Regions from separate parts of the Streptomyces sp. NPDC053513 genome, predicted to be linked through region 3. Evidence: riboswitches for the same ligand, from Rfam matches in the RefSeq annotation. Region 3 holds a riboswitch; each other region holds the start of a gene.

Region 1 (7,497 bases), on a different contig from region 3:
CGGATCCAGTCCGTCGACCTCACCGACCGGACCTTCGCCCTGCTCGCCGCCGTCACCGCCGACGCCGTCTTCCTCGGCTGCCCCATGGAGCCGGAGGCCGCCGCCAAGGTCCGCGCCGACGGGGCCCTCGTCTTCCCGCCCGTCCCCGAGCTGCCCTTCGACCCCTACCGGGCACGGCTCTACACGCCCGAGGAACTCTTCGAGGGGATCGCCGAGACCGGGTACGAGGCGACGCCCGACTTCCTCGCGTACGCCTGGTTCGGCCGGACCAGGGCCGACGGCGACATCCTCTCCTCCATGCTCCGCTCCCTGCACGACGACGCCGTCTCCGACGCCCTCGACGAACTCCTCGACGGGGCCGGGGTCGTCGGCGTCATGGGCGGACACGCGATGGGCCGGGGCACGGAGGCGTACGCGGGCGCGGCCCGGCTCGGCAGGACCCTGGCCCGCGCCGGGCTGACCGTGGCGACCGGCGGCGGACCGGGCGCGATGGAGGCCGCGAACCTCGGCGCGTACCTCGCCCCCTTCGACGACGCGGCCTTCGCCTCGGCGCTCGACCTGCTCGCCCGGGCCCCGTCCTTCACCCCGTCGGTGACGGACTGGGCCCGCGCGGCCTTCGCGGTCCGGGCCCGGTGGCCGGGCGGCGGGGACTCGGTCGGCATCCCCACCTGGTTCTACGGCCACGAGCCGCCGAACCCCTTCGCCGGCCACATCGCCAAGTACTTCGCCAACGCCACCCGTGAGGACGGCCTCCTGGCCCGCTCGACGGCGGGCATCGTCTTCCTGCCGGGCTCGGCGGGCACGGTCCAGGAGATCTTCGACAACGCGACCCCGAACTACTACGGGTCCCGGGGCGCCCCGACCCCGATGGTCCTGGTGAACCGCGCCCACTGGACCACCCGCCTCCCCGCCTGGCCCCTCCTGGAGGCCCTCGCCGCAGACCGCCCGATGGCGGCCCGGATCGCTCTGGTCGACTCGATCGACGAGGCCCCGGAGGCCCTGGAACGCCTCGGCAAGTAACCGTCCCCCACCACTCCTCACGCCCCCACACCCACCGGGCGACGCCCCCCGTTGCGGGCAGTCGTCCCACCGGTGCGGTGCCCACCCCCGCGCCCCCGTCGCGGGCGCCCACCCCGTTGTGGGCAATCGTTCCGCTGGGGCGGAACGGGTGGGCACAACGGACCCGCGCCCTGCCGGCGCCCGAGGCTGCTGTGCCTGGACCCGCACCCCGTGCACAGCTCGCTGGTGGTGCGGGTCCAGGCGCGGGACGCGGAGGCGCCGCTGGAGGGCGCCGTCCCGTGTGCCCACCCGTCCCGCCCCAGCGGGACGATTGCCCACACGGGGGGGGTGGGCGGGAGAGCCGCCCCACAGGGCGCGGGCGCGCACGGGCGGGGGCGCCGGTCCGGTGGACGCGGGCCCCGCACGGGCAAGGGCGACGGTCCGGTGGGGTGTCACTTCCGCCAGTACAGGTGGTGCGTGACCTTCCCGCTCGGGCTGGGCACGACATCACAGTGGAAGCGGTCGAGCAGCTCCTCGGGCGAGTCCCAGAGCTTCACCCCCGCCCCGAGCTTCACCGGCGACACCGCGACGTGCAGGGTGTCGACGAGGTCCGCGTCGAGGAACTCCCGGATGGTGGTGGCCCCGCCACCGAGGCGGACGTCCTTCCCCTGGGCCGCCTCCTTCGCCCGCGCGAGCGCCGTCGCCGGGTCCGCGTCGACGAAGTGGAACGTGGTGTCGGAGAGCGTGAACGACGGACGCGGGTGGTGGGTCAGCACGAACACCGGCGTGTGGAAGGGCGGCTCGTCGCCCCACCAGCCCTTCCACTCCTCGTTCTCCCAGGGCCCGCGCTGGGGCCCGAACTTGTTGCGGCCCATGATCTCGGCCCCGATGTTCCGGTGGAAGTCCCGCGTCAGATAGTCGTCGAGGCCCCGGCTGCCCCCGGGGTCGGTGCGGTTCGGCCAGCTCGCCGTGGCCCCCGCCCACGAGAACATGGCCGCGGGATCCGCGTGCCCGAAAGGCCGTTCAAGGCTCTGGCCCTCCCCCGTACCGAATCCGTCGGACGAGACCATGAAGTTCTGCACCCTGAGCAACTGGCCCATGGCTGTTCCTCCCGCGTGGTCGACAGTGCGACGACGGTGGGACGCCGCACGCACAGGAGACTCCCCCGACCGGGGAAACTCATCGCCCCGCGCTACGGAACCCCGTCCCCCAGCACCACCACGTCCTCCACCCGGAACTCCACGCCCACCGCGGCCCCCTCCTCCGGCGCCTCCCGGAGCGGAACCTCGGCCTCCAGGGCGGGCCCCTCGACCGGGCGGAGCCGTACGACGACCTGGCTGCCCCGGAAGGTCCGGGACTCCACCGTCCAGCCGGGCCCGTCCTCCACGAGCCGCACCCCGCCCGGGCGGACGAGGAGCCGCCGCTCGCCCTCCGGCGAGCCGTCCGGGACCGGGACCTTCCCCCACACCGTCTGCGCGACGGCACCCGTCACCCGCGCCGCCACCACGTTGTCGAAGCCCAGGAACCGTGCCACGAACTCCGACGCGGGCCGCCGCCACACCTCGGCCGGCGGGCCCGACTGGGCAATCCGCCCGTCCCGCATGACCACGAGCCGGTCGGCGAGCGCGAAGGCCTCGCCCTGGTCGTGGGTGACGGCGAGGACCGTCGTCCCGAGCCGCCCGAAGAGCTGCCGCAGCTCCACGACGAGCCGCTCCCGCAGGCCCCGGTCGAGCTGGCCGAGCGGTTCGTCGAGCATCAGGAGCCGGGGGCGGGGCGCGAGCGCGCGGGCGAGCGCCACCCGCTGCTGCTCGCCGCCGGACAGCGCGGCGACGGACCGCCGCTCGGCGCCGGGGAGGCCGACGAGGTCGAGCAGCTCCCGCACGCGCTCCGCCCGTTCGGCCTTCCCGGCGCCCCGCATGCGGAGGCCGAAGGCGACGTTGCCGCCGACGTCCCGCTGCGGGAAGAGCTGGTGGTCCTGGAACATCAGGCCGACGCCCCGCCGGTGCACCGGCACCCCGGCCTGATCGGCGCCGCCGAGCAGCACCCGGCCGCCGTCGAGCGACTGGAGCCCGGCGACGGCCCGCAGCAGCGTGGACTTGCCGCTGCCGCTCGGGCCGAGCACGCACACGATCTCGTGCTCGGCGACGTCCAGGTCCACGGCGTCGAGCACGGCCCGCTCCCCGAACCGTACGGTCGCTTCCTCGATCGACAGCATCAGAACTCCCCGGAGGTCCGGTCGGTGCGGAGCCGTTCGAGCAGCAGCAGGGACACCGCGCACACCACCATCAGAATCGTCGAGAGGGCCATCGCCTGGCCGTAGTTGAGCTCACCGGGCCGGCCGAGCAGCCGGGCCACCGCCACCGGCAGCGTCGGGCTGTCGGGCCGGGCGATGAACACGGTCGCCCCGAACTCGCCGAGCGACACCGCGAACGCGAACCCGGCCGCGACGAGCAGCGCCCGCCGCACCATCGGCAGGTCCACCTCCCGCCAGGCCCGCCACGGCGAGGCGCCGAGCACGGCCGCCGCCTCCCGCAGCCGCTCGTCCACCGCCCGCAGGACCGGCAGCATCGTCCGTACGACGAAGGGCACGCCGACCAGGGCCTGGGCGAGCGGCACGAGGATCCAGCTGGCCCGCAGGTCCAGCGGCGGTTCGTCGAGGGTGATGAGGAAGCCGAAGCCGACGGTGACGGCGGACACCCCGAGCGGCAGCATCAGCAGCGCGTCGAAGCCCCGCACGAGCCGCCCCGCACGCCGGGTCAGGGCCGCCGCCGCGAGCCCGCCGACCAGCACCGCGATGGCGGTGGCGGCCACCGCGTACCGCAGCGAGTTACCGATCGCCTCCAACGGCGGCACGAGGAAGGTCCCGGACTCGTCGAGCGAGCCGAGCGCCCGGTAGTAGCCGAGCCCGTACCCGTGCGGCCCGGCGAAGGAACGCTCCACGAGCACACCGAGCGGCAGCAGGATCAGCAGCCCCACGGAGAGCAGCACACCCACGAGCAGCACCCACTGCCCTGCGCCGCGCGGCCGCCGCGCGGTCCGCTCCGGCGCCACGAGCCGCAGGGCGGTCTCCCGCCGCCGTACCGTCCGGGCGTGCACGCCCAGGATCGCGCCGACCGCCACGAACTGGACGAGCGTGAGCACGGCCGCCGTCGGCAGGTCGAGCAGCCGGGCGGTCTGCCGGTAGATCTCGGACTCCAGCGTGGAGTACGCCTCCCCGCCGAGGATCTGCACGACGCCGAAGGAGGTGAAGGTGAAGAGGAAGACCATCAGGGCCGCCGCCGCCACCGCCGGCACGAGCGCGGGCAGCGTCACCGTCCGCCAGGCCGTCCAGCGCGAGGCGCCGAGGACCCGGGCGGCCTCCTCCTGGCGCGGGTCGAGCTGCGACCAGAGACCGCCGACGGTCCGGACGACGACCGCGTAGTTGAAGAAGACGTGCGCGAGGAGGATCGCCCACACGCTGGTGTCGAGCCGCACCCCCCACAGCTCGTCGGTGAGCCCGCCCCGGCCGACGAGCGCCAGGAACGCCGTGCCGACGAGGACGGTCGGCAGCACGAACGGCACCGTGACGACGGCCCGCAGCACGCTCTTGCCGGGGAAGTCGAAGCGGGCGAAGACGTACGCCCCGGGCAGCGCCACCAGCAGGGTGAGGCCGGTGGAGGCGAGCGCCTGCCAGACGGTGAAGCCGAGCACGTCGAGGATGTCCGGCCGGGTCAGCGTCTCGCCGATCCGGCCGAACCGCCAGGCGCCGTCCGGGCGGAGCCCCCGGTCCACGATGGACACGACGGGCCAGGCGAAGAAGACCCCGAAGAACGCGACGGGCAGGGCCATCAGCCCCAGCCGCGTCGCGCTCCCCCGGAGGTCGCGGGTCACTTCAGGACGAGCGACGACCACTGCTGGATCCACGGGTCACGCTTCTCTGCGATCTTCTCGGGCGCCATGGTCTCCGGCTTCTCGATCACCACGCCGTGCTTGGTGAACAGCTCCGGCAGGGCCGCGTCCTTCGCCACCGGGTTGACGAACATCTGCAGCGGCATGTCCTCCTGGAACTCCTTGGAGATCAGGAAGTCGATCAGCGCCTTGCCGCCCTCGGGGTTCTTCGCGCCGTTCAGCAGGCCCGCGAACTCGGTCTGCCGGAAGCAGGTGCCCGTGGAGACGCCGGTGGGCGCCACCTTCGGCTGCGGCTCGCCGTACAGCACCTCGACCGGCGGGCTGGAGGCGTACGACACGACCAGCGGCCGGTCGCCCTTGGCCTGCTTGCCTCCGGCCGAACCGGAGAACTCCTGGTTGTAGGCGAGCTCCCAGCTGTCGACGGTCTTCACGCCGTTCGCCCTGAGCTTCTTCCAGTAGTCCTGCCAGCCGTCGTCGCCGTACTTCGCGGCCGTGCCGAGGAGGAAACCGAGACCCGGGGAGGATCGCTCGGGGTTCTCCACCACCAGCAGGTCCTTGTACGCCGGCTTCGCGAGGTCGTCGAAGGTGACCGGCGGCGCCAGCTTCTTGTCCGCGAAGTACTTCTTGTCGTAGTTGACGCAGATGTCGCCGGAGTCGATCGGGGTGACCCGGTGCTCCTTGTCGAGCTGGTACGCGGCCGGGACGCGGTCCAGTCCCTTCGCCTCGTACGGGACGAAGATCCCGTTGTCGAGGGCGCGGGACAGCAGCGTGTTGTCGACGCCGAAGAAGACGTCGCCCTGCGGGGAGCCCTTCGTCAGGATCTCCTTGTTGACGGCCTCACCGGCGTCGCCGCTCTTCAGCACCTTGACGGTGAAGCCGGTCCGCTTGGTGAAGTCCGCCAGCACCTCCTTGGAGGCGTTGAACGAGTCGTGGCTCACGAGGGTGACGGTCTTGGGCGCGGGCGTGCCGCTCCTGCCCGCCGCCGGGGTGTCCTCGCCGCCGCACGCGGCCAGACCGGTGACGCCGAGCGCCACGACGATCGCGACGGCAGCGGCCTTCTTGATGCTCACTGAGATTCCTCCTGGGTGTGACCAGGAAGAGACGCGGCCCCGCCCGCGTCCGGGGGACGCGGGCAGGGCGCAACAGCTCGAGTTACGACCGAACTCCCTACCCAGAATGACCTGGGCGAGGTTCAGAGGGTCTGCGGTCTACGGTTACCGCACTCTCAGCGCTGTGGCGCTCCCCTGTCGGAATATGCAGATGTGTTCGAGCTCAGACTACAAGGTCAGCGCTCGGCGGCCGCGAGCTGTCCACAGGCGCCGTCGATCTCCTGACCGCGGGTGTCCCGCACGGTCACCGGCACGCCGTGGCGGGCGATCGCCTCCACGAAGGCCTTCTCGTCCTCGGGACGGGACGCCGTCCACTTGGACCCGGGCGTCGGGTTCAGCGGGATCAGGTTGACGTGCACCCGCTTGCCCTTGAGCAGCCGGCCCAGCAGGTCGCCACGCCAGGCCTGGTCGTTGATGTCCCGGATGAGGGCGTACTCGATGGAGATCCGGCGCCCCGACTTCTCCGCGTACTCCCAGGCCGCGTCGAGGACCTCCCGGACCTTCCAGCGCGTGTTCACCGGTACCAGCGTGTCCCGCAGCTCGTCGTCGGGCGCGTGCAGCGACACCGCGAGCCGGCACTTGAAGCCCTCGTCGGCGAAGCGCAGCATCGCGGGCACGAGACCGACGGTGGAGACGGTGATGCCGCGCTGCGAGAGCCCCAGCCCGTCCGGCTCGGGGTCGGTGAGCCGCCGGATGGCGCCGACGACCCGCTTGTAGTTGGCGAGCGGCTCACCCATGCCCATGAACACGATGTTGGACAGCCGCGCCGGTCCCCCGGGCACCTCCCCGTCCCGCAGGGCCCGCATCCCGTCCACGATCTGGTGCACGATCTCGGCGGTCGACAGGTTCCGGTCGAGCCCCGCCTGCCCGGTCGCGCAGAACGGACAGTTCATGCCGCAGCCGGCCTGCGAGGAGATGCACATGGTCACCCGGTCCGGGTAGCGCATGAGCACCGACTCCACGAGCGTGCCGTCGTGCAGCCGCCACAGCGTCTTGCGGGTGGTGTCGTCGTCGCACGAGATGTGCCGCACCACGGACATCAGGTCGGGCAGCAGCTCCCCGGCCAGCTTCTCCCGCGAGGCGGCCGGGATGTCGGTCCACTCGGCGGGGTCGTGCGCGTATCGCGCGAAGTAGTGCGTGGACAGCTGCTTGGCGCGGAAGGGCTTCTCGCCGATCGCGGCGACGGCCTCCTTCCGCTCGGCGGGCGAGAGGTCGGCCAGGTGCCGCGGCGGCTTCTTGGCTCCGCGGGGGGCGACGAAAGTGAGTTCTCCGGGCTTCGGCATGGTGATACCAGTGTCGCAGAGATAAGAGGAAGGGCCCGCCGCCCTGTGGACAACGAGCCCCTCCGTACGAAACCCCTGCTCAGCCCGTACCGACGAACAACGCCAGCAGCAGCCACACCACCGGCGCCGTCGGCAGCAGCGAGTCCAGCCGGTCCATGATGCCGCCGTGGCCCGGCAGCAGCGTGCCCATGTCCTTGATGCCCAGGTCCCGCTTGATC
Region 2 (7,497 bases), on a different contig from region 3:
CGTCCCCGGAGACGCCGCCGACGGCTCCGCCGGTCGAGCCCGCTCCGGTCGAGCGCCTCACTCCCCCCGCGTACCCGGCACCCGCCGAACACCTCCCGCCGGTCGCCCCCTCGCCGGTCGAGGCCGTCCCGATGCCGACCCCGCCGGCCGAGGCCCTCCCGGCCGAAGCCCCTCCGACCGAGGAGGCGCCCCCGGCCCCGCCGGCCGCACCGCAGGCCCCCGCACCGCAAGCCGCCGCACCGCTCCCGCCCACCGCGCCTCCGGCTCCGCCCGACGCGCCCGCACCGCCGCAGGCCGCGCCCGCCGCCATGCCCGCCGACCCGACCCTCCACCTGGGGCACCGGCTCGCCCCGGCGTACGCCGCCGCCCCGGCCGGCTCCTCCATCGTCTCCGTCGCCACCGGCCACCCGGGCAACGCCTTCCCCGGCGGCGAGCCGCCCGAGGGCTACACCCCGACCGAGCGCGACCTCCCCGTCATCAACCGCGGCGACACCGTCCAGGTCTCCGTCACCCCCGAGCCGGCCCCCGCCCCGGAGCCCGCGAACGGCGACGGACCCGGCCCCCTCTACGTCGTCGGCGACGTCCACGGCTACCTCGACGAACTCCTGGCCGCCCTGCGCGCCCAGGGCCTCATCGACGAGAACGGCGGCTGGGCCGCGGGCAACGCCCGGCTCTGGTTCCTCGGCGACTTCACCGACCGCGGCCCCGACGGCATCGGCGTCATCGACCTCGTCATGCGCCTCTCCGCCGAGGCCGCCGCCGCCGGCGGCTACTGCAAGGCCCTCATGGGCAACCACGAACTGCTGCTGATCGGCGCCAAACGCTTCGGCGACACCCCCGTCAACTCCGGCGCGGGCACCGCCACCTTCCAGGCCGCCTGGCTGCTCAACGGCGGCCAGAAGCACGACATGGACCGGCTCCAGGACGTCCACCTCCAGTGGATGTCCCGGCTCGACGCCGTGGTGCGCGAGGACGACCACCTCCTCGTGCACTCCGACACCACCGCGTACCTCGAATACGGCCAGACCATCGAGGACGTCAACGACACGGTCCACGAGATCCTCAACCGGAACGACGCCGACGAGGTCTGGGACCTCTTCCGGAAGTTCACCAAGCGCTTCGCGTTCCGCGACGACGGCGGCCCGCAGGCCGTCCAGGAGCTGCTCTCCACCTACGGCGGCCGCCGGATCGTGCACGGCCACAGCCCCATCCCGTACCTCCTCGGCCAGGTCGGCGCCGAGGACGGCGAGGACGGCGCGGGCCCGGTCGTCGACGGACCGCACGTGTACGCCGACGGTCTCGCGATCGCCATGGACGGTGGAGTGACCATGGCCGGAAAGCTACTGGTCGTCCAACTCCCCCTGAACGACTGACGCATAACGCTGCGCATCCGGGGAAGGCGATTTCCGGAAAGACCCTGTCAGGGCGCGGTGTCACCGCAATACCATCGGGTCATCCGTAGCAGGCTCTCCTCCGTTTCCGCCCGACCGACCGTTCCCCACGGCTGATCCGGGCCTACGGAGCATCGGGGGATGCACATGAACGTGGCTCCGCACCTGCTGACCGAGGACCGCGCCGAGTACGAGCGGGTCCTCGACGACGCACTGAGCACCGCCCACTCACGTCCGGATCTCGCCGGAGTCGGAACGAGGCTCACGGTCGCGCAGCTGCGCGCCATGACGATGAACGCGACAGCGCTCGTCACCACCGCCGCGGCCCTGGAGTACGACCACTTCGTGAAGGTCCGCGAGCAGAACCGGGCGGCCCTCGGGGCCCGGAGGCCCGAAGCGGAGCAGGGCACGGACACCGGCGCGGGTGCCGGCGTCGTCGCCGTCGTCACCGTGCTGCTGCCCGTCCTCGCGGGCACCGCCGCCGCGATATTCCTGCTGGTCGGCGGGGTCCTGCACGCCCTCGCGCCCACCGTGGTGTTCGGCGGGACCCTGCTGACGGCAGGCCTCGTCTTCGCCGCCCTCGCCGCCGTCGGCCTGCTCTCCGCGGGCATCGGCCTGCTCGTGACCGCCCTGCGCAACAGGCCGGCCGCGGCGGACGGAACCGCCACGGCCGACGACGAACTCTCCCTCGCCAGGGAGGCCTGGCGCCACGCCCTCCTGGAGCGCGGCATCCTCCCCTTCCTCCGCGACGCCCTCGCCGCGGCGACGCCACCGGACCCGACGGCGCCCTGAGGAACGACGGCCCGGGGACCACTCGGCCTGAGGGACGAGGCCCGGGGACCACTCGGCCTGAGGGACGAGGCCCGGGGACCACTCGGCCTGAGGGACGAGGCCCGGGGACCACTCGGCCTGAGGGACGACGGCGCGGGGACTACTCGGCCAGCGGCAGGTAGACGCGGTTGCCGCTCGCCGCGAACTCCTTCGACTTCTCCGCCATGCCGGCCTCGATCTCCTGCTGCGTGCCGCCGTGCTCGCGCCGGATGTCCTGGGAGATCTTCATCGAGCAGAACTTCGGACCGCACATCGAGCAGAAGTGCGCGGTCTTCGCGGGCTCCGCCGGCAGCGTCTCGTCGTGGAACTCCCGTGCGGTGTCCGGGTCGAGGGCCAGGTTGAACTGGTCCTCCCAGCGGAACTCGAACCGCGCGTCCGAGAGCGCGTCGTCCCACTCCTGCGCACCCGGGTGCCCCTTGGCGAGGTCCGCGGCGTGCGCCGCGATCTTGTACGTGATGACGCCCGTCTTCACGTCGTCCTTGTTCGGCAGGCCCAGGTGCTCCTTGGGCGTGACGTAGCAGAGCATCGCCGTGCCCCACCAGGCGATCATCGCGGCGCCGATGCCGGAGGTGATGTGGTCGTAGGCGGGCGCGACGTCCGTGGTCAGCGGGCCGAGCGTGTAGAACGGCGCCTCCTCGCAGATCTCCTGCTGGAGGTCGATGTTCTCCTTGATCTTGTGCATCGGGACGTGGCCCGGGCCCTCGATCATCGTCTGCACGTTGTGGCGCTTCGCGATCGTGTTCAGCTCGCCGAGCGTGCGCAGCTCCGCGAACTGCGCCTCGTCGTTGGCGTCCGCGATCGAGCCGGGGCGCAGGCCGTCGCCGAGCGAGTAGGTGACGTCGTACGCCGCCAGGATCTCGCAGAGCTCCTCGAAGTTCGTGTAGAGGAAGTTCTCCTTGTGGTGCGCCAGGCACCAGGCGGCCATGATCGAGCCGCCGCGCGAGACGATGCCGGTCTTGCGGCGCGCGGTGAGCGGCACGTACGGCAGGAGCACGCCGGCGTGCACCGTCATGTAGTCGACGCCCTGCTCGGCCTGCTCGATGACCGTGTCCTTGTAGATCTCCCAGGTCAGCTCCTCGGCCTTGCCGTCGACCTTCTCCAGGGCCTGGTAGAGCGGCACGGTGCCGATCGGCACGGGGGAGTTGCGCAGCACCCACTCGCGGGTGGTGTGGATGTTGCGGCCGGTGGACAGGTCCATGACCGTGTCGGCGCCCCACTTGGTCGCCCAGGTCATCTTCTCCACCTCCTCCTCGATGGAGGAGGTGACGGCGGAGTTGCCGATGTTGGCGTTGACCTTCACCAGGAACCGCTTGCCGATGATCATCGGCTCGATCTCCGGGTGGTTCACGTTCGCCGGCAGCACGGCGCGGCCCGCGGCGATCTCCTCCCGCACGACCTCGGGGGAGACGTTCTCGCGGATCGCGACGTACTCCATCTCCGGGGTGATCTCGCCCCGGCGGGCGTACGCGAGCTGGGTCACCGCCTGGCCGTCACGGCCGCGGCGCGGCAGGCGGGGACGGCCGGGGAAGACGGCGTCGAGGTTCTTCAGCCCACCGCCGCGCGGGGAGGTGTGCTTGATGCCGTCGTCCTCGGGGCGGACCGGACGGCCCGCGTACTCCTCGGTGTCACCGCGCGCGATGATCCAGTTCTCGCGCAGCGGGGGAAGGCCCCGCCGGACATCGGTGTCGATGGCGGGGTCGGTGTACGGGCCGGACGTGTCGTACAGCGTGACGTCCTTGCCGTTGGTGAGGTGCACCTGGCGGACGGGCACCCGGAGGTCGGGGCGTGAGCCCTGGACGTACCCCTTGTGCCAGCCCGGCGTGCGCTCCTGCCCGTCGGCCTGGTTCTGGTCGGAGGCAGGCGTGCGTGCATCCTGAATGGTCATGAGACCGATCTCCCTACGCCGGCATTACCCGGTAACAGGTTCGGCGGTCGGCGCAGCCTCTTCCCGTACGCGCGTACGGTGATCAGCGCCCTCTCAGCCCGGTGCTCCGAGCTCCCGCGTGTGCAAAGGTGCCACCACGCTAGCGTCCTCCCTGGCGTGCTGAACAGTGGGCCCCCGTCGTTCTTGCGATGATCGGCCGGTGACTTCCCCCCAGCAGCCCCTCCAGCCACACGGCCACGACCACCCCCATGCCCACGATTCCGGACACGGCCACGGACACGGCCACGGAAACGGAGCCGGAGGAGGGGGCGGCGGCGGGCACGGACACAGCCACAGCCACGGGCCCGCCGCCCCGGTCTCCCGGCATCTGCGGAAGGTCATCGCCGCGATCCTGATCCCCTTCGCCGCCGCCGTCGTCGTCGGGCTCGCGGTCCTGTGGCCGGGCGGCACCCCGGCGCACGAGCGCACCGGCGTCGGCTTCGACCGGCAGACCGAGCAGGGAGAGGTCGTCGCCGTCGAGCGCGTCGACTGCAAGGACGTGAACGCCGCCCAGGTCCCGCCGACCGGCGACACCTCGACCCCGGAGGGGCGCGAGGCCGTCAACGCCCAGCAGGGGCAGTGCGAGAAGGCGACGGTCGAGGTCACCAGCGGCCCGGACAAGGGACGCAGGTTCGTCGAGATCGTGCAGCCGGACGCGCCGCGCCAACTGCACCAGGGACAGGGCGTGGTGGTGGCGTACGCCCCTGACGCACCGCACGACCTGCAGTACTCGGTGACCGATGTGAACCGCAAGCTGCCGCTGGCACTGCTCGCCGGCATCTTCGCCGTCGCGGTCGTGGTCGTCGGCCGGATGCGGGGCGTCATGGCGCTCATCGCGCTCGCCGTGAGCTTCCTCGTACTGACGTACTTCATCCTGCCGGCGATCCTGGAGGGCTCGAACCCGCTGGTCGTGGCGGTGGTCGGGGCGAGCGCGATCATGCTGATCGCGCTCTACATGTGTCACGGGCTCTCGGCCCGCACCTCGGTCGCCGTGCTCGGCACGCTGGTCTCGCTGCTGCTGATCGGTCTGCTGGGCTCGCTCTTCATCGGCTGGGCCTCGCTCAGCGGCAACACCGACGACAACACCGGTCTGATCCACGGCCTGTACCCGCAGATCGACATGTCCGGCCTGCTGCTGGCGGGGGTCATCATCGGTTCGCTCGGTGTGCTCGACGACGTGACGGTCACCCAGACCTCGGCGGTCTGGGAGCTGCACCAGGCCGATCCGGGCATGGGGGCGCGCGGCCTGTACCGGGCGGGGATCCGGATCGGCCGCGACCACATCGCCTCGGTCGTGAACACGCTGGTGCTGGCGTACGCGGGCGCCGCCCTGCCGCTGCTGCTGCTCTTCTCCATCGCCCGGAGCAGCATGGGGACGGTGGCCAACAGCGAGCTGGTCGCCGAGGAGATCGTGCGGACCCTGATCGGGTCGATCGGTCTGGTGGCGTCCGTTCCGGTCACCACGGTGCTCGCGGCCCTGGTGGTCTCCGCCGACCGGCCGGCGTCCGGGGGCGGGAAGCCGGCGGCGGTACGGGGTGGGCGGCGCCGCCGCGCCAAGTGAGGCGGACGGGCCGGCTCGCGAAGAGGGTCGCCGGTTCAGAGGGACAGGCTCACGCTGGGGGTCGCCGGTTCAGACGGGCAGGCTCACGCGGGGGTTCGCCGGTTCAAGCAGGCAGGCTCACGCGGGGGTTCGCCGGTTCAAGCAGGCAGGCGGGCTCACGCAGGGCCGGCGTTCTCCTCGGCCAGGATCCGGCCCAGTGCCGCCTCCAGGTGGTCCTCGAAGTCGCCGAGCGTCCGTTCCTGGCCGAGCGGAACCAGCTTGTCCGTCCGGTCGAGGAAGGCGACCAGCGGCGGCGCACTGGCCCGGAACAGTGCGCGATCGCTGCCCACCTGGAGCCGGATGGACACGTCCGAGAGCCGCTCGGGCTCCGTCGGGGCGATGTGCACGTCGCCGTCCCCGCTCGGCCGGTTGATCCCGTCGAGCAGCAGCTCCCTTCCGAACGCCCAGGTCACGGGGGCGTCTCCGGGAAGGTGGAAGGTCATCCGCACCGCGTAGGGATCCCGGGTCTCGTACCGGAGTTCTACCGGGATCTTGAAGGAGAGCTCCTCGGAGACGAGGAAGCTCATCAGGACCTCGGCCTGAACCGACTCTCGCATCGTGCACCCCGCAGTAGACGAAGCAGTTGTGTGAACACAGCTGCTGAAAGCTGTGACCGAAACGGCCAGGAATGATCCCCCGTGGCCTCTTGACGCAATCGTGCTGTAAGCACTAGCAGATCACAAGGAGTGATTTTTCAGATACTGATAGAGAACGCAAGGGACCCGAAGAGCTTTCCGATCTCCGTGCGTAGTCGCTCGACTGCTGGGAGCAACCGTTCTTCCTGGTGGAGGGGAAGGGAAATCGCCATTGCGGCCGCCGTGGAGCCCGCCGTGATGGGGATCGCGGCACAGACCGTGCCCAGCGCATATTCCTGGCGTTCCACCAGGGGCTCCATTCGCCCCAAACCGCCCAAACGCTCCAAAAGGACGCGGCGATTACGCACCGTGTACGGAGTGATGGATTCCACCGGATGGCGGTCGAGGTGGTCTTGACGAGATTTCAGATCGAGTTGACTCAGCAGGCACTGCCCGATCGCATGGGCGTGCGCGGTCTCCCGGAAGTCGGCCCATTCCTCCACGGCGGGGGCGGAGGGGGTGTCGGCGACGGCGACCAGCTCGACCTCGCCCTCGCGGTAGAAGGCGAAGTAGATGGGCACACCGATCTCGTCCCGCCAACGGGCAAGGGAATCTTCGATCTTGATGCGACGATTCTGCACAGCTCCGCCGCCGGCCAGTCGGACGGCGGCGTCGCCCAGGACGAACACACCCTTGTCGCGGCGCAGATAGCCCTCGTGCGTCAGGGTGCGGAGCAGGTGGTACGTGGTGGGCAGCGGAAGGCCCGTCTCACGGGCGAGTTGTTTCGCGGGGGCGCCCTCCGCATGGGAGGCCACGGCCTCCAGGAGTCTCAGCGCCCGCTGCACCGATCCGATCAGGGTAGGCGCTGCCGTCTGCGTAGCCATGGCCAAAGGTCACCCCCAGGCGTGAGGACGGGTGCAGTGCACCCGCCCGCGGGGGCCGCCCCCGCGCGCCCGCCGGGCCTGGGAAACCGCTGGTCAGTATGGAGGTCTACGCCTGTAGTCCCCATCACGGCGGAGAGATTCCACTCTAGTGGCCGCCTCGGGGCCCACACCCGTTTCGGCCAGGGCGTTCCCCCGCGCGGGCTAACACCCTCCGCCGCCCCCAGCCCTATCAGTAGCTTGTGCTACCAGTCCTCGCGCGACCTGGCGGAGGAGCTGAACTTCCGCACGACGT
Region 3 (7,497 bases):
CTGCTGCGGGCCGGTGGCGGCGCCGTAGTCGTAGGCCGGCTGCTGCTCGTAGGAGGGCTGCTGGTAGGCGGACTGGTCGTACGCGGGCGCGTAGGGGTCGTACCCCGTCTGGTAGCCGGGGTCCGGCTGGTGGGCGGTGGTGTCGTAGACGCCGTACTGGCCGGTGTCCTCGGGCATCGGCTGCGGCTCGTAGACCGCCGTCGTCTCGGCGGCGGTCTCGGGCCGCGGGTCGTGGCCGTCCTCCGCGTCGTACGCGTCGTACGCGCCGTCCGCCGTGTCGTACGAGAGCTCGGTGACCTCCAGGGTGGGCCCGGCCCCGGCCGGCGCGGCGGCCTTGCGGCGACGGCTCGCGCCCGGGTTGCCGCCGATCGCCCAGCCGGTGGAGAAGCCGCGGCGGAAGGAGAGCGTCACATAGGTCTGGCCGACGGCGAAGGCCACGGCTCCGGCGATGATGACGAGCACCGAGGGCAGCAGGACGCCCAGGACCACGCAGAGGAAGCCGCCGAAGGCGAGCAGGCGCCAGCGCAGCCGCGCCTTGTACTGCAGGAGCACCTCCCCCAGCAGCCACAGCGCGACCACGCCGAACGCGATGTAGAGGACCGTCCACCCCATGCCCCGCCGCCCCTCTCCACGGTCACCGCCGCGGGTCGGGGCGGGTACGACCGGTCACGACTGCTGGTGCAGTCCGAGATTCTCGTAGATCTCGAGCGTCGCGGTGGAGCTGTTGAGCGTGATGAAGTGCAGTCCGGGGACACCCTCGGAGAGCAGACGTGCGCAGAACTCCGTCGCGAACTCGATACCGATGGAGCGTACAGCGGCGGGATCGTCCTTGACGGCGAGGATGCGCTCTTTCACGTCCGGGGGGAAGACGGCGTTGCTCAGCTGGGGCAGCCGGTCGAGCGTCTTCACGTTCACCACGGGCATGACCTCGGGGATGATCGGGGTCTCGCAGCCCGCCTTCGTCACGCTGTCGCGCAGCCGCAGGTAGTTCTCGGGGTCGAAGAACATCTGGGTGATCGCGTAGTCGGCGCCCGCGCGGCACTTGTCCACGAAGTGCCGGATGTCCGTGTCCCAGTCCGTGGACCGGGGGTGCATCTCCGGGAAGGCGGCGACGCCGACGCAGAAGTCTCCCGACTCCTTGATCAGCCGGACGAGCTCCGCGGCGTACTTCACGCCCTCCGGGTGCTCGATCCACTCGCCCAGCGGGTCGCCCGGCGGGTCGCCCCGGACGGCGAGCATGTTGCGGATGCCCGCGTCGGCGTACTGGCCGAGGATGTTCCGCAGCTCGGCGACGGAGTGGTCGACGGCCGTCAGGTGGGCGACGGGGGTGAGCGTGGTGTCGGAGGCGATCTTCTGGGTGGCCTTGACGGTGCCGCCGCGGGTGGAGCCGCCGGCGCCGTAGGTCACGGAGACGAAGCTGGGGCCGACCGCCTCGACCCGGCGCATGGCGTTCCAGAGGACCTGCTCGCCCTTCTCGGTGCGGGGCGCGTAGAACTCGAAGGAGTACGACGTGTCACCGGCAGCGAGGATCTCGCGGACCGTGCGTGCACGGTCCGAGCGGACGGAAGCGGTACCAAGGGCCATACCGGCAGGTTAGACGCGGTCCAGGGAACCGCGTACACCCCGTCCGAGTGGTGGACACCTTTTCGGACAGCTGTCGGACGGAGATCGGACGGAGGTCGGACAGCTGTCGTACGGAGGTCGGAGGGAGATCGGGCGGAGATCGGACGGGGCCGGGCGCGCCGGCCCCCGCGGGTGTGCCCCTCAGGCCCCGGCGCGCTCGCGGACGCGCTTGGCGAGGGCGGCCGTCGCGGCGGCCGGGTCGGCGGCCTCGGTGATGGCGCGGACGACGACGATCCGGCGGGCTCCCGCGTCCAGGACCTCGTCGAGGTTGGTCTCGTCGATGCCGCCGATGGCGAACCAGGGCCGGTCCTGGGCCAGCTCCGCCGCGTACCGCACGAGGCCGAGCCCCGGCGCGTACCGTCCGGGCTTGGTGGGGGTGGGCCAGCAGGGGCCGGTGCAGAAGTAGTCCACGCCCGGTTCTGCGGCGGCCGCGGCCACCTCGCTCTCGGCGTGGCAGGAGCGGCCGATCAGCACCTCGTCGCCGAGGATCGCGCGGGCCGCGGGGACGGGCAGGTCGCCCTGGCCGAGGTGGAGGACGTCGGAGCCGATGGCGTGGGCGACGTCCGCCCGGTCGTTCACCGCGAGGAGCCTGCCGTGCCGTCGGGCGGCGTCGGCGAAGACGGCGAGGTGCTCCAGCTCCTCACCGGCCTCCATGCCCTTGTCGCGGAGCTGCACGATGTCCACGCCGGAGGAGAGCACGGCGTCGAGGAAGTCCGGCAGGTCGCCCTGGCGCTTCCGGGCGTCGGTGCACAGGTAGAGCCGGGCGTCGGCGAGCCGCTCACGAGGCGTGGACATGGGTGGGTTCCCCCCGTCGGGTGGTGCCGGTGCCGGGCCGGCCTCGATCAGCCGGCCCGGCACCCGCGGTGGTGTCTTCGGTGGTGCGTGCGTCAGACAGCGAGCGCCTGGGCGCGGCGCTTCACCTCCGTGCCGCGATTCTCACTCAGGGCCTGCGCGGGGGTGCCGGGCAGGGTCGGGTCCGGAGTGAAGAGCCACTCCAGCATCTCTTCGTCGGTGAAGCCGTCGTCCCGCAGGAGCGTCAGGGTGCCGACGAGGCCCTTGACGATCTTGTCGCCGTCGATGAAGGCAGCGGGCACCTGGAGGATCTTCTCGCCGGGGCGCACTTCGCGGCGGACGGCGATGAGCTGGCCCTCCTTGACCAGCTGCCGCACGCGCGTCACCTCGATGTCGAGCGCCTCCGCGATGTCGGGGAGGAAGAGCCAGGCGGGGACGAGAGCATCGGTCTTTGCGTCAATCTCGGTCACAGGACAAGCCTGCCATCCCGGACTGACAGCCGGTAGCCGGGCCCTACCGGGCTGCCGCCTTCAGGGGGACAGACGGGTCCGCGGCGCGCTCGGGGTCGACGGGCACGGCGGCCTCGATCAGCTTGCGGCCCTGGGCCAGGTCGCGGGGGCGGCCGACCGCGAGGAGGGCCACCGGCACGCCGGCGCGCAGCCACAGCACGGACCAGGCCTCGTCGGCCGGGTCGCCGCGCCACAGCAGCTCGTCGGCGTCCGCGTGGTGTCCCGCGTACTGGACGAAGCGGCCGAACTGCTCGGACCAGAAGTACGGCACCGGGTCGTACGGCACGTCGGCGGTGCCGGTGATCGCCGCGGCGACCGCGCGGGGGCCCTGGAGCGCGTTGTCCCAGTGGTGGACGAGGAGCCGCTCGCCGTAGCGGGCGGAGGGGAAGGAGGCGCAGTCGCCGACGGCGTACACGTCGGGCAGGGAGGTGCGCAGCCGGTCGTCGGCGGTGACGGCGCCGCTCGGGTCGAGGGCGATGCCGGAGCCGGCGAGCCAGTCGGTGGCGGGGCGGGCGCCGATGCCGACGACGACGGCTTCGGCGGGCAGTTCGCGCCCGTCGGCGAGGACGACGCGGCCGGGCGCGCCGGGCTCGACGGTGTCCACGCGCGCGTGGGTGAGGAGTTCGGCGCCGTTCGCCCCGTACCACTCGGCCATGGGGGCGGCGACCTCGGCGGGCAGCGCTCCCGCGAGGGGGCGGTCGGCGGCCTCGACGACGGTGACGGCGCAGCCCGCCTCGCGCGCGGCGGTGGCGAACTCGGCGCCGATCCAGCCGGCGCCGACGACCACGACGGAGTGGCGGCGTTCCAGGACGGGTCCGAGGCGCACGGCGTCGTCGAGGGTGCGCAGCAGGTGGACGCCGGGGACGCCCTCGGTGCCGGGCAGGGTGAGGGGATGGGCGCCGGTGGCGACGACCAGGGTGTCGTACGCGACGGGTCCGGCCTCGGTGTCGATCTCGTGGTCGGCGGCGCGCAGTCCGGTGACGTCCAGGCCGAGCCGGAGTTCGATGCCGAGGTCCTCGAAGTCGATCTCGAAGGCGGAGTCCTCGGCCTTGCCGAGGAGGATCGCCTTGGAGAGCGGCGGCCGGTCGTAGGGCTGGTGGGGTTCGGCCCCGATGAGGGTCAGGGGGCCGGTGAAGCCCTGCTCGCGCAGGGCGACGGCGGTCTGGACGCCCGCCATTCCGGCGCCGACGATCACGACGTGCTGCTGGGCCTGCTTCTGCTCGCTCACCCGACCACCTTACGCATCTGACGAACCGTCAGGAAGGGAGGGGTCTGTGGCCCCCCGGAGACGCGGGCTAGTCTGGCGGGCGTAAAGCACTCGCGGGAGCCCGGACGCACCGGGCTGAGAGGGAGGCTGGGACGGCCTCCGACCGTACGAACCTGATCCGGGTCATGCCGGCGAAGGGAGGGGCTGGACGCCCATGCGTTCTTCCGATGTCCACGCGTCCGACATCCACGTGTCCGACGCCCACGTGACCGACGTCCTCGCGACCGACGTCCTCGTGGTCGGGGGCGGCATCATCGGCCTGGTCACGGCCTGGCGGGCCGCGCAGCGCGGACTGCGCACCGCCGTCGTCGACCCGGACCCGGGCGGCGGGGCCGCGCGGGTCGCGGCCGGCATGCTCGCCGCCGTCACCGAACTCCACTACGGCGAGGAGACCCTGCTCGGGCTCAACCTCGCCTCCGCCGCGCGCTACCCCGCGTTCGTCGCCGAACTGGAGGAGGCCGCCGGCCACGACGTCGGCTACCGCGCCTGCGGCACCCTCGCCGTCGCCCTCGACGCCGACGACCGCGCCCACATGCGCGAACTGCACGCCCTGCAGACCCGCTGCGGGCTCGTCTCCGAATGGCTCAGCGGCCGCGAGTGCCGCCGGCTCGAACCCATGCTGGCGCCCGGCGTCCGGGGCGGGCTGCGGGTCGACGGCGACCACCAGGTCGACCCGCGCCGGCTGGCCGCCGCGCTCCTGCGCGCCTGCGAACGGGCCGGAGTCCTCTTCCACCGGACCCTCGTGGAGCGGCTCACGGTCGTGCGGGACCGGGCCCGCGGCGCCGTGCTCGCCGACGGCCGGGAGCTGACGGCCGACCAGGTCGTCCTCGCCGCGGGCAGCCTCAGCGGGCGGCTCGCGGGCGTGCCCGAGGAGGTGCTGCCGCCGGTCCGCCCCGTCAAGGGCCAGGTCCTCCGGCTGCGGGTGCCGCCCGCGTACGCGCCCTTCCTCTCCCGCACCGTCCGCGCCGTCGTCCGCGGCAGCCACGTCTACCTGGTGCCCCGCGAGAACGGCGAGCTCGTCGTCGGCGCCACCAGCGAGGAGCTCGGCTGGGACACCACGGTGACGGCGGGCGGGGTGTACGAGCTGCTGCGCGACGCCCACGAGCTCGTCCCGGGCATCACCGAACTGCCGCTCACCGAGACGCGGGCCGGACTGCGCCCCGGCTCCCCCGACAACGCGCCGCTGCTCGGCCCCACCGACCTGCCCGGCCTGCACCTGGCCACCGGCCACTACCGCAACGGGGTGCTGCTCACCCCCGTCACCGGCGACGCCATGGCCGAGGCGCTCACCACCGGCACCCTCCCCGACGAGGCGCGCCCCTTCACCCCCCGACGTCTCTCCCCCGTACGACAGGAGCAGCCCGCATGAACGTGTCCGTGAACGGAGAGCCGCGCGAGCTCTCCGGCCCCCTCTCCCTGGACGCCCTCGTGGCGACCCTGACCACGGCCCCCTCGGGCGTCGCGGCGGCGCTCAACGAGACGGTCGTGCCGCGCGGCGAGTGGGCCACGACGCTGCTCGGCGACGGCGACCGGGTGGAAGTCCTCACGGCAGTGCAGGGAGGCTGACCCCGATGTCCGACGACGTCTTCACCCTCGGCGGCACGGAGTTCTCCTCCCGCCTCATCATGGGCACCGGCGGCGCCCCCAGCCTCGACGTCCTGGAACGCTCCCTCTCCGCCAGCGGTACGGAACTGACGACGGTCGCCATGCGGCGCCTGGACCCGACGGTCCAGGGCTCGGTCCTCTCCGTCCTGGAACGCCTCGGCATCCGGGTCCTGCCGAACACGGCGGGCTGCTACACGGCGGGCGAGGCCGTCCTCACCGCCCGGCTCGCCCGGGAGGCGCTCGGCACGAACTGGATCAAGCTGGAGGTGGTGGCGGACGAGCGGACCCTCCTCCCCGACGGGGAGGAGCTCCTCGCCGCGGCCGAGACCCTCGTCGACGACGGCTTCGTCGTCCTCCCCTACACCAACGACGACCCCGTCCTCGCCCGGAAGCTGGAGGACGTGGGCTGCGCGGCGATCATGCCGCTCGGCTCCCCCATCGGCTCCGGGCTCGGCATCCGCAACCCGCACAACTTCCAGCTGATCGTCGAACGGGCCGAGGTCCCGGTGATCCTCGACGCCGGCGCGGGAACGGCCTCGGACGTGGCGCTCGCGATGGAACTGGGGTGCGCGGCGGTGATGCTGGCGTCGGCGGTGACGCGGGCGCAGGAGCCGGTGCTGATGGCCGCGGCGATGCGGCACGCGGTCTCGGCGGGGCGGCTGGCCTTCCGGGCGGGCCGGATCCCCCGCCGCCACTTCGCCACGGCGTCCTCTCCTGCGGAGGGCCGCGCCGCCTTGGACCCGGAACGCCCCGCGTTCTGACACCGCCGCACCACCGCGGACGCCGCCCCGCTGCGACGGCGCCCCGGCCCACCCCGTTGTGGGCAGTCGTTCCGCTGGGGCGGAACGGGTGGGCACAACGGACCCGCGCCCTGCCGGCGCCAGAGGCTGTCGCGCCTGAACCCGCACCCCAGGTGCACCCGGCTCGTGGTGCGGGTTCAGGCGCGGGATGCGGAGGCGCCGCTGGAGGGCGCCGTCCCGTGTGCCCACCCGTCCCGCCCCAGCGGGACGATTGCCCACACGGGCGGGTGGGCGAGGGCACCGCCCCAGCGGGCGCGGCCCGCACGGGCAGGGGGCAACGCCCCGCAGGGCGCGGGCCCCACACGGGCAGGGGGAGCCGCCCCCGCAGGCGCGGGCCCACGTGGGCAGGGGTGGCGGAAGGGCACCGCCCCGGTGGGCGCGCCCGCGCGGGCGAGGGCGGGCCGTCCAGCCGGGCCCGGGCCCGCGCGGGGGGCGGCGGCCAGGGCCCGGGTGCGTCACAGGTGCGCTGCAGTCGGGGGCCGAAGGCGCAGCCCCCCACCCCCCGGCTCGTAGACTCGTCGCCGTGGACACGACCCTTCAGGACCCCCTCGTCGGGCGGCTGCTCGACGGCCGCTACCGCGTCGACGCGCGCATCGCCGTCGGCGGCATGGCCACCGTCTACCGGGCCGTCGACACCCGCCTCGACCGCGTCCTCGCCCTCAAGGTGATGCACCCGGCCCTCGCCGCCGACGCCGCCTTCGTCGAGCGGTTCATCCGCGAGGCGAAGTCCGTGGCCCGGCTCGCGCACCCGAACGTCGTCGGGGTCTTCGACCAGGGCGCCGAGGGCGCGTACGTCTACCTGGCGATGGAGTACGTCGCCGGCTGCACCCTCCGTGACGTCCTACGCGAGCGCGGCGCCCTCTCGCCCCGTGCCGCGCTCGACATCCTGGAGCCGGTGCTC

Evidence for each region. Region 3 has a riboswitch for thiamine pyrophosphate ahead of thiO (glycine oxidase ThiO). Riboswitches for the same ligand answer to the same signal wherever they lie in the genome.
Region 1: another riboswitch for thiamine pyrophosphate. It lies ahead of ACIGW4_RS21145 (thiamine ABC transporter substrate binding subunit); the one in region 3 lies ahead of thiO (glycine oxidase ThiO).
Region 2: another riboswitch for thiamine pyrophosphate. It lies ahead of thiC (phosphomethylpyrimidine synthase ThiC); the one in region 3 lies ahead of thiO (glycine oxidase ThiO).

What each region holds. Positions count from the first base shown of each region.
Region 1 is NZ_JBITXP010000011.1:165,033-172,529, reverse strand. It holds gene ACIGW4_RS21165 (LOG family protein) at 1-1,020, shown strand, start outside; gene ACIGW4_RS21160 (dihydrofolate reductase family protein) at 1,452-2,099, opposite strand; gene ACIGW4_RS21155 (ABC transporter ATP-binding protein) at 2,192-3,214, opposite strand; gene ACIGW4_RS21150 (ABC transporter permease) at 3,214-4,827, opposite strand; gene ACIGW4_RS21145 (thiamine ABC transporter substrate binding subunit) at 4,866-5,957, opposite strand; TPP riboswitch at 6,034-6,143, opposite strand; gene rlmN (23S rRNA (adenine(2503)-C(2))-methyltransferase RlmN) at 6,173-7,279, opposite strand; gene ACIGW4_RS21135 (phosphatidate cytidylyltransferase) at 7,359-7,497, opposite strand, start outside.
Region 2 is NZ_JBITXP010000002.1:188,119-195,615, forward strand. It holds gene ACIGW4_RS04070 (metallophosphoesterase) at 1-1,373, shown strand, start outside; gene ACIGW4_RS04075 (hypothetical protein) at 1,533-2,183, shown strand; gene thiC (phosphomethylpyrimidine synthase ThiC) at 2,323-4,107, opposite strand; TPP riboswitch at 4,101-4,235, opposite strand; gene ACIGW4_RS04085 (YibE/F family protein) at 4,307-5,707, shown strand; gene ACIGW4_RS04090 (SsgA family sporulation/cell division regulator) at 5,863-6,303, opposite strand; gene ACIGW4_RS04095 (helix-turn-helix domain-containing protein) at 6,441-7,205, opposite strand; gene ACIGW4_RS04100 (DUF5326 family protein) at 7,448-7,497, opposite strand, start outside.
Region 3 is NZ_JBITXP010000024.1:45,366-52,862, forward strand. It holds gene ACIGW4_RS30300 (hypothetical protein) at 1-612, opposite strand, end outside; gene metF (methylenetetrahydrofolate reductase [NAD(P)H]) at 667-1,584, opposite strand; gene thiE (thiamine phosphate synthase) at 1,765-2,418, opposite strand; gene ACIGW4_RS30315 (Rv2175c family DNA-binding protein) at 2,511-2,885, opposite strand; gene ACIGW4_RS30320 (NAD(P)/FAD-dependent oxidoreductase) at 2,929-4,101, opposite strand; TPP riboswitch at 4,235-4,348, shown strand; gene thiO (glycine oxidase ThiO) at 4,346-5,560, shown strand; gene thiS (sulfur carrier protein ThiS) at 5,557-5,757, shown strand; gene ACIGW4_RS30335 (thiazole synthase) at 5,763-6,557, shown strand; gene pknB (Stk1 family PASTA domain-containing Ser/Thr kinase) at 7,120-7,497, shown strand, end outside.